DNA from 2 places in the Streptomyces sp. NPDC054872 genome. Region 2 is predicted to be linked to the other one. Evidence: riboswitches for the same ligand, from Rfam matches in the RefSeq annotation. Region 2 holds a riboswitch; the other holds the start of a gene.
The links. Region 2 has a riboswitch for glycine ahead of gcvT (glycine cleavage system aminomethyltransferase GcvT). Riboswitches for the same ligand answer to the same signal wherever they lie in the genome.
Positions count from the first base shown of each region.

Region 1: another riboswitch for glycine. It lies ahead of gcvP (aminomethyl-transferring glycine dehydrogenase); the one in region 2 lies ahead of gcvT (glycine cleavage system aminomethyltransferase GcvT).

Region 1 is NZ_JBSGYY010000027.1:9,214-13,622, forward strand. Features, by position in the region: gene ACWGIH_RS28420 (DNA polymerase IV) at 1-1,090, shown strand, start outside; gene ACWGIH_RS28425 (PRC-barrel domain-containing protein) at 1,139-1,519, opposite strand; glycine riboswitch at 1,664-1,763, shown strand; gene gcvP (aminomethyl-transferring glycine dehydrogenase) at 1,961-4,409, shown strand, end outside.
Region 2 is NZ_JBSGYY010000046.1:42,774-47,182, forward strand. Features, by position in the region: gene glyA (serine hydroxymethyltransferase) at 1-660, opposite strand, end outside; gene gcvH (glycine cleavage system protein GcvH) at 691-1,068, opposite strand; gene gcvT (glycine cleavage system aminomethyltransferase GcvT) at 1,127-2,260, opposite strand; glycine riboswitch at 2,297-2,407, opposite strand; glycine riboswitch at 2,408-2,513, opposite strand; gene ACWGIH_RS37505 (AAA family ATPase) at 2,667-3,341, shown strand; gene ACWGIH_RS37510 (enhanced serine sensitivity protein SseB) at 3,403-4,206, shown strand; gene ACWGIH_RS37515 (enhanced serine sensitivity protein SseB C-terminal domain-containing protein) at 4,332-4,409, shown strand, end outside.

The DNA.
Region 1 (4,409 bases), on a different contig from region 2:
GGAGGCGGGCGGGGTGGCCGACGACCGGGCGTCCGCGCTGGAGGTGGGCGAGCGGCTGCGCGCGGACATCAAGGCGGTGACGGGGCTCGCGGGTTCGGTGGGGCTCGCCGCGTCCAAGATGCTGGCGAAGATCGCCTCGGAGGAGGCCAAGCCCGACGGGCTGCGGCTGATAGTGCCGGGCACCGAGCGGGACCTGCTCGCGCCGATGCCGGTGCGGACCCTGCCCGGCGTCGGTCCTGCCACCGGGGATCATCTGCGGCGGGGCGGGATCACGACCGTGGGGGAGATCGCGGAGGCGGGCGAGGACGAGCTCGTACGGCTCCTCGGGAAGTCGCACGGCAGCGCGCTGTACGCGATGGCCCTTGCGCGGGACGAGCGGCCCGTGGTGGCGGAGCGGGAATCCAAGTCGGTCAGCGTCGAGGACACGTACGACGTGGACATTCATGACCGGGTTCGGGTCAGGGGCGAGGTCGCGCGGCTCGCCGAGCGGTGTGTGGAGCGGCTGCGGGCCGCCGGGCACTCGGGGCGGACCATCGTCCTGAAGGTGCGGCGGTTCGACTTCTCGACGCTGACGCGCTCCGAGACGCTGCGCGGGCCCACGGACGACCCCGGGGTGGTGCGTGAGGCCGCCGCGCGGCTCCTGGAGTCCGTGGACACCACCGGAGGCGTGCGGCTCCTCGGGGTGGGCGTCACGGGGCTCGCGGACTACACGCAGGAGGATCTCTTCGCGCAAGCGCAGGCCCAGGCGCAGGCCGAGGCCCGGGCCGAGGCCGCGGAGGCCCTGGAGACGCAGCAGGAGGCGGAGGAGGAGCGGGCCGGGGAGCCCGCGGCGCAGTCCGTGGCCGAGACGGTGGCGGAGCCGGCCGTTCCGGCCGAGCGGCGGTGGGCGGCCGGCCACGATGTGCGGCATGCCGAGTACGGGCACGGGTGGGTGCAGGGCAGCGGCCTGGGGCGGGTCACGGTGCGCTTCGAGACGCCCGAGTCGTCGGCGCCGGGCCGGGTGCGGACGTTCCGTACGGATGATCCGGCGCTCGAGCCCGCGGAGCCGTTGCCCCTGGTGGCGACTCCCGAGGCGGTGGAGCCGTCGTGACGCCGGTGGTGCCTGCCCACCGGGGTCACCTGCGCTGCCGCGCGGGCGTCAGGGCTTCTCCCGGCCTGCGATGTTGCCGAAGTCCTTGTCCGGCGGTGGCGTGGACGGCGGGGGCGTGATGTCCAGGCCGTAGTGGTGGTAGAGCTGCAGTTCCTGTTCGGGGGAGAGGTGGCGGCCCACACCGAAATCGGGGGCGTCCTTGATCAGTGAGCGCTCGAAGGGGATGTGCAGGGTGCCGTCGCTCCTGAGCTCGCTCGGTTCCAGGGGGACGAAGGTGTCCCGGCTGAACAGGCCCGTGCGTATGGCCGCCCACTCCGGGGCTCCGGTGGCGTCGTCGAGATAGACCTCGTCGATCGTGCCGATCTTGGCCCCGTTCCGGTCGAACGCCTTCCGGCCGATCAAATTGCGCGGATCGATGTCGGTCTGCACGGGCCCTCCAACTGGTCGAGGCATGTCGAAGTGGGGCGTAACTCATCCTCGTTCGTTCGCAATCACTACGAAAGAGCACTTCGGGGCAGGCGGCCACTCGAGGGAACGGCCATGGTCCTCGCTGGTAGGCTGGCGCTTGGCTGCTGACCCCGTGCGGGAGAGCTCTCCGGTCGAGACACACCGGAGGCGCCGAAGGAGCAACTCCTCCCCGGAATCTCTCAGGCCCCTGTACCGCACGGACGAGGTCACTCTGGAAAGTAGGGCGGGCGTCGGGCGGGCACGTCCGGTCCCCTTCCTCACCGACGGTGAAAGCCGGTACGACGCCTCTCGCGGGGCACGGACCGGTGAAACTCTCAGGTTGAGATGACAGAGGGGGAGGCCGTCCGGGTACCCGCGCCGTGGTGCCCCTCGCAGGTCGCGTCAGACCAGGAGGCCTCCGCAATGACCGCCACACCTCGTATCCCGCTCTCCCAGCTCGAACAGGGCATCCCCTTCGAGCAGCGGCACATCGGTCCCGATGTGGAAGCACGGGCCAAGATGCTCGCGCAGGTCGGGTACGGCTCGCTCGACGAGCTGACCGCGGCCGCCGTGCCGGATGTGATCAAGAACGCCGAGGCGCTGAACCTGCCCGGGGCGCGCACCGAGGCCGAGGTGCTCGCCGAGCTGCGCTCCCTCGCCGACCGTAACCAGGTCCTCGATTCCATGATCGGACTCGGTTACTACGGGACCTTCACGCCGCCGGTGATCCTGCGGAACGTGATGGAGAACCCGGCGTGGTACACCGCTTACACGCCGTACCAGCCCGAGATCTCCCAGGGTCGCCTGGAGGCGCTGCTCAACTTCCAGACCGTCGTCGCCGAGCTGACGGGGCTGCCCACCTCCGGTGCGTCGCTGCTCGACGAGGGAACCGCCGCCGCCGAGGCCATGGCGCTCTCGCGGCGCATGGGCAAGGTCAAGGACGGTGTCTTCCTCGTGGACGCCGACGCGCTGCCGCAGACCATCGCCGTGATCCAGACCCGCGCCGAGCCGACCGGGGTCGAGGTCGTCGTCGCCGATCTGAGCGAGGGCATCCCGGCCGAGGTCGCCGAGCGCGGTGTCGTCGGCGTCCTGATCCAGTACCCCGGCGCCTCCGGTGCCGTACGTGACATAAAGCCGCTCATCGAGCAGGCGCACGAGCTCGGTGCCATCGTCTCCGTCGCCGCCGACCTCCTTGCCCTGACGCTGCTCACCTCGCCCGGTGAGCTCGGTGCCGACATCGCCGTCGGAACGACGCAGCGCTTCGGCGTCCCGATGGGCTTCGGCGGCCCGCACGCCGGTTACATGGCGGTGCGCGAGAAGTTCGCGCGCAGCCTGCCGGGGCGGCTCGTCGGTGTCTCCGTGGACGCGGACGGCAACAAGGCCTACCGGCTCGCGCTGCAGACCCGTGAGCAGCACATCCGCCGCGAGAAGGCCACCAGCAACATCTGTACCGCTCAGGTGCTGCTCGCCGTGATGGCCGGAATGTACGCGGTCTACCACGGGCCCGAGGGCCTCAAGGCGATCGCGCGGCGTACCCACCGCTACGCGACCGTGCTCGCCGCGGGGCTCACCGCCGGCGGGGTCGAGGTCGTGCACGGCGCGTACTTCGACACGCTGACCGTGCGGGTGCCCGGCAGGGCCGAGGCGCTCGTCGCCGCGGCCCGTGAGGGTGGCGTCAACATCCACCAGGTCGACGCCGACCATGTCTCGCTGGCCTGCGACGAGACCACCACGCGCAAGCAACTGACCGCGATCTGGGGTGCGTTCGGGGTCGAGGGCGACGTCGAGGCGCTCGACGCGGAGACCGCGGACTCGCTCCCCGCGGGGCTGCTGCGCGGCGACGAGTACCTCACGCATCCCGTCTTCCACCAGTACCGCTCCGAGACCGCCATGCTGCGCTACCTGCGCAAGCTGGCCGACCGCGACTACGCGCTCGACCGCGGCATGATCCCGCTGGGCTCCTGCACCATGAAGCTCAACGCGACCACCGAGATGGAGCCGGTCACCTGGCCCGAGTTCGGGCAGCTGCACCCCTTCGCGCCCGCCCAGCAGGCGCAGGGCTATCTGACGCTCATCCGTGAGCTGGAGGAGCGGCTCGCCGAGGTCACCGGGTACGACAAGGTCTCGCTCCAGCCCAACGCCGGTTCGCAGGGCGAGCTGGCCGGACTGCTCGCCGTGCGCGGCTACCACCGCGCCAACGGCGACGACCAGCGCACCGTCTGCCTCATCCCGTCCTCCGCGCACGGCACCAACGCCGCGAGCGCCGTGATGGCCGGCATGAAGGTCGTCGTCGTGAAGACCAGCGACGACGGCGAGATCGACGTCGACGACCTGCGCGCCAAGATCGAGAAGCACCGCGACGAGCTGTCCGTGCTGATGATCACCTACCCGTCCACGCACGGTGTGTTCGAGGAGCACGTCGCCGACATCTGCGCCCAGGTGCACGAGGCGGGCGGCCAGGTCTACGTCGACGGGGCGAACCTCAACGCCCTGGTGGGCCTCGCCCAGCCCGGCATGTTCGGCGGCGACGTCTCGCACCTGAACCTGCACAAGACCTTCTGCATCCCGCACGGCGGCGGTGGCCCCGGCGTCGGCCCGGTCGGCGTGCGCGAGCACCTCGCGCCGTACCTGCCCAACCACCCGCTGCAGCCCGCCGCGGGACCCGAGACGGGTGTCGGTCCGATCTCCGCCGCGCCGTGGGGTTCGGCCGGGATCCTGCCGATCTCCTGGGCGTACGTACGCCTCATGGGCGGCGAGGGCCTCAAGCGCGCCACGCAGGTCGCCGTGCTCTCCGCGAACTACATCGCCAAGCGTCTCGAGCCGCACTACCCGGTGCTCTACACCGGCCCCGGCGGGCTCGTCGCGCACGAGT
Region 2 (4,409 bases):
CGCGTACGGCACCGGGTTCGGGTGCAGACCGGCGGCGACGAGCCCGGCGAAGTGCGCCATGTCGACCCACAGCTTCGCGCCGACCTCGTCGGCGATCCGGCGGAACTCCGCGAAGTCCAGCTGACGCGGGTAGGCGGACCAGCCCGCGATGATCACCTTCGGGTTGTTCTCCTTGGCCAGGCGCTCGACCTCGGCCATGTCGACCAGACCGGCCTCGTCCACGTGGTACGCGACCACGTTGAACTGCTTGCCGGAGAAGTTCAGGCGCATGCCGTGGGTGAGGTGGCCGCCGTGCGCCAGGTCCAGGCCGAGGATCGTGTCGCCGGGCTGGGCGATCGCGAAGAGGGCGGCCTGGTTGGCGGAGGCGCCGGAGTGCGGCTGGACGTTGGCGTACTCGGCGCCGAACAGGTCCTTGATCCGGTCGATCGCGATCTGCTCGGTGACGTCGACGTGCTCGCAGCCGCCGTAGTAACGGCGGCCGGGGTAGCCCTCGGCGTACTTGTTGGTGAGGACCGTGCCCTGGGCCTCCATGACGGCGACCGGAGCGAAGTTCTCCGAGGCGATCATTTCCAGGGTGGACTGCTGACGGTGGAGCTCGGCGTCGACGGCGGCGGCGACGTCCGGGTCCAGCTCGTGGAGAGGGGTGTTGAGAAGCGACATCAGGTGGTCCCTAAGGGTCTTCGGGGGGCTTCAGCTGCCGGAGAACTCGGTGTACTCGTCCGCGGAGAGCAGGTCCTTCGGCTCCTCCGAGATCCGTACCTTGAAGAGCCAACCACCCTCGAACGGGGCGGAGTTGACCTTCGACGGGTCGTCGACGACGTCCTGGTTCGACTCGACGACCTCGCCGGTCACCGGCGAGTACAGGTCGCTGACCGACTTGGTCGACTCGAGCTCGCCGCACGTCTCGCCCGCGGTCACCGCGGCACCGGCCTCGGGCAGGTCGGCGTAGACGACGTCACCGAGCGCGTTGGCCGCGTGCTCCGTGATGCCGACCGTCGCCACACCGTCCTCGGTGGCCGAGAGCCACTCGTGCTCCTTGCTGTAACGCAGCTGCTGGGGGTTGCTCATGACCTGAATTCTCCTGTACGCGGGGGAGTGCTGATGGACGAGGCTGTTGTGCGGGGTGTCACTTCTGGCGCTTGTAGAACGGCAGCGCCACGACCTCGTACGGCTCGTGCGTGCCCCGGATGTCCACGCCCACGCCCTCGGTGCCGGGGGCGGCGTGCGCCGCGTCGACGTACGCGATGGCGATCGGCTTGCCCAGTGTCGGGGACGGGGCACCCGAGGTGACCTCGCCGATGACCTTGCCGTCGGAGACCACCGAGAAGCCCGCGCGCGGGACCCGGCGGCCCTCGGCGACCAGACCGACCAGCTTGCGCGGGGGAGCGGCCTCGGCGCGCTCGGCGGCGGCCGCGAGCGCCGCGCGCCCCACGAAGGTGTCGGACTGCGAGGTCTTCTCGAACTTGACGACCCGGCCAAGGCCCGCGTCGAAGGGCGTCAGCTCCGCGGTCAGCTCGTGCCCGTACAGCGGCATGCCCGCCTCCAGGCGGAGCGTGTCGCGGCAGGAGAGGCCGGCCGGGACCATGCCGACGGGCGTGCCCGCCTCCATCAGCGCGCCCCACAGCTTCTCCGCGTCACCGGGGGCGACGAACAGCTCGAAGCCGTCCTCGCCGGTGTAGCCCGTGCGGGCGATGAGCGCGGGCACGCCCGCGACCGTGCCGGGCAGCCCCGCGTAGTACTTCAGGCCGTCCAGGTCGGCGTCCGTGAGGGACTTCAGGATGGCGGGGGACTCGGGGCCCTGGACGGCGAGCAGCGCGTAAGCGTCGCGGTCGTCGCGGACCTCGGCGTCGAAGCCCTCGGCGCGGGCGGTGAGCGCGTCGAGCACGACCTGTGCGTTCGAGGCGTTGGCGACCACCATGTACTCGGGGGCCTCGGTCTCGCCGAGCCGGTAGACGATCAGGTCGTCCAGGATCCCGCCGTCCTCGGCACAGATCATCGTGTAGCGGGCGCGGCCGACACCGATGGAGCCGATGTTGCCGACGAGCGCGAAGTTCAGGAGGTCCACGGCCTCGGGCCCGGAAACCGTGATCTCGCCCATGTGGGAGAGGTCGAAGAGACCGGCCTTGGTGCGCACGGCGTTGTGCTCGTCACGCTCGCTCGCGTACCGCAGCGGCATGTCCCAGCCCGCGAAGTCGGTCATGGTCGCGCCGAGCGCACGATGCACGGCATCGAGTGCGGTCAGACGGGGGGCAGTGCTCATTCGTGGAACTCCCAGGGGCATGACGGGCGAGGTCGATCCTCCCCATCTGTCATCGGAACCTGAGAGGTTCACCACGACCCGTACGTATGAGGGTCATGACTTGCACCTTGGGTGGAGCCGCACAGGCGGCCCGCTTTTCAGATGTGCCTCGCCCGCGCGGTACGGGGCCTGAGAGATTCAAGGGAGGGACTTGCTCCTTCGGCGCCCCGGTGCGTCCTACGACGGCCACCGGGAACTCTCCCGCGCGGATTCAAACGGCCTGTATGGAGTTTGCGCGCACATCATTGCACGCGCCTCCGTCACAGGGCAGTGCCAGTCCAGTAATGCTGTTGTCCCGCATTACCTTCTCTTTACACTTGCCGGGGAAGCTGCGGGAAGCAGGTACGTGACCGCTAAGGGGAGGCCGATCACGGTGCGCAGGACGAGCGTCTACGCGACCAACACGGGGGTGGCCCTGCCCAAACAGGCCGCCGCCCCCACCAGGGAGAGCTGCGGCCCCCTGCCGGCGGCCGTCGTCCGCGACCTGCGGCAGCGGACGGGCCACAGCCCGCACCGACTGACGTTCGGCGAGGGCGACCTGATCGTCGTCTCCGGTCTGCCGGGCAGCGGCAAGTCCACGCTGATGCGCAGGGCCGTCGCGGGCCCGCGCATCGACTCGCAGGACACCCGCGACCGCTGGGCCGGGCGCATGCCGAGCCTGCTGCCGTACGCGGTGTACCGCCCGCTGGTCCGCATCGCGCACTACGCGGGCCTGCGCAGAGCCCTGCGCTCCGGTGAGGGCATCGTGGTGCACGACTGCGGCACCCAGACCTGGGTGCGCCGCTGGCTGGCCCGCGAGGCGGCGCGGCGCGGCACGACCCTGCACCTGCTGCTGCTCGACGTGCCGCCGGACACCGCCATAGAGGGGCAGCTCGCGCGCGGGCGCGGCGTGTCGCGGTACGCGTTCGCGCGGCACCGCAGGACGGTAGGCCGGCTCGTCGGCGCCGCCGAGCGCGGCGACCTGCCGCGCGGCTGCGGCTCGGCGGTGCTCCTCGACCGGGCGGCGGCCGGGGTGCTGCGGGGGATCGGCTTCGGGGGCTGAGCCGCCCGCCGCGTTAGGGTCGTGCCGCAGGCAGAGCGGGACCGATCAGGGGTTAGAAGAGATGGACATTCCGGCGCAGGCGCACGCCCATCCCTACGGAGGATGGCCGGGCAACGAACTCGAAGAGGTGCTCGCGGCATCCCTGGGCACTCCCGGCGCGCCCCGGGCGTCCGCCGGGGCCCGCATCGTCGAGGTGCTCGGCCGCAGCCACGTCTGGGTCCCGCTGCCGAACGGCGGGGCACCGGACAGCGGCACCCTCGACCTGCCCACGCTGGAGATCGACGGCCAGGCCTACGTCCCCGTCTTCAGCTCCGAGCAGCAGTTCCAGCAGGCCACCGGCGGGCGCATGGGCTGCACGGTGGCGCCCGCCGTGGAGTTCGCGCGCGGCCTGCCCCCGCAGCTCGGTATCGCGGTCAACCCGGACGGCACGGTCGGTGTGCCACTGCCGCCGCCCGCCGTCGCCGAGCTCTGCCGCGCCGGGCGCACTCCGCTGGACGGGCCCGCGACCGGCGGCCGCGTACGCCTCTTCGAACCGGACTGGCAGGAGGACCCGGTGGACTTCCTGTCCGCCACCGCGCGCGAGTTCGAGGCCACCGGGATCGTCCTGAGCGCCCGCCGCTGCCTGGCGAGCGTCGAGGGCGGTGACCCCTCGCTGTTCGTCGGCGTCGAACTGACCTCCTGGGAGGGCAACGCGCGCGAGCTCCCGATGGAGGCCGTGGGCCGTGCCCTGGGGCAGGCCCCGGTGGCCTGGCCGGTGAACCTGGTGCTGCTCGACGTGGCCCAGGACCCGGTCGCCGACTGGATGCGCGAGCGGGTCCGTCCCTTCTTCGGCCGGACTCCGGGACACGAGCACGGACATGTGTAAGGACATGTGCAGGTACGTGTGTGAGGGTGCCGTACGTCAAGTCGGTGTCAGGATCGCCGCTTAAGCTGGTTTCATGACCCGGAGTTCCACCGGGTCAGCGGGTCATCGCGAAGGGGCGGTTAAGGGTGAGTGCGTCGGGCACGGCTGCGGCCGGGCAGGTCGAGCACATGCTGCGCCAGGTGACGCCGGGGCGTTACGACGCC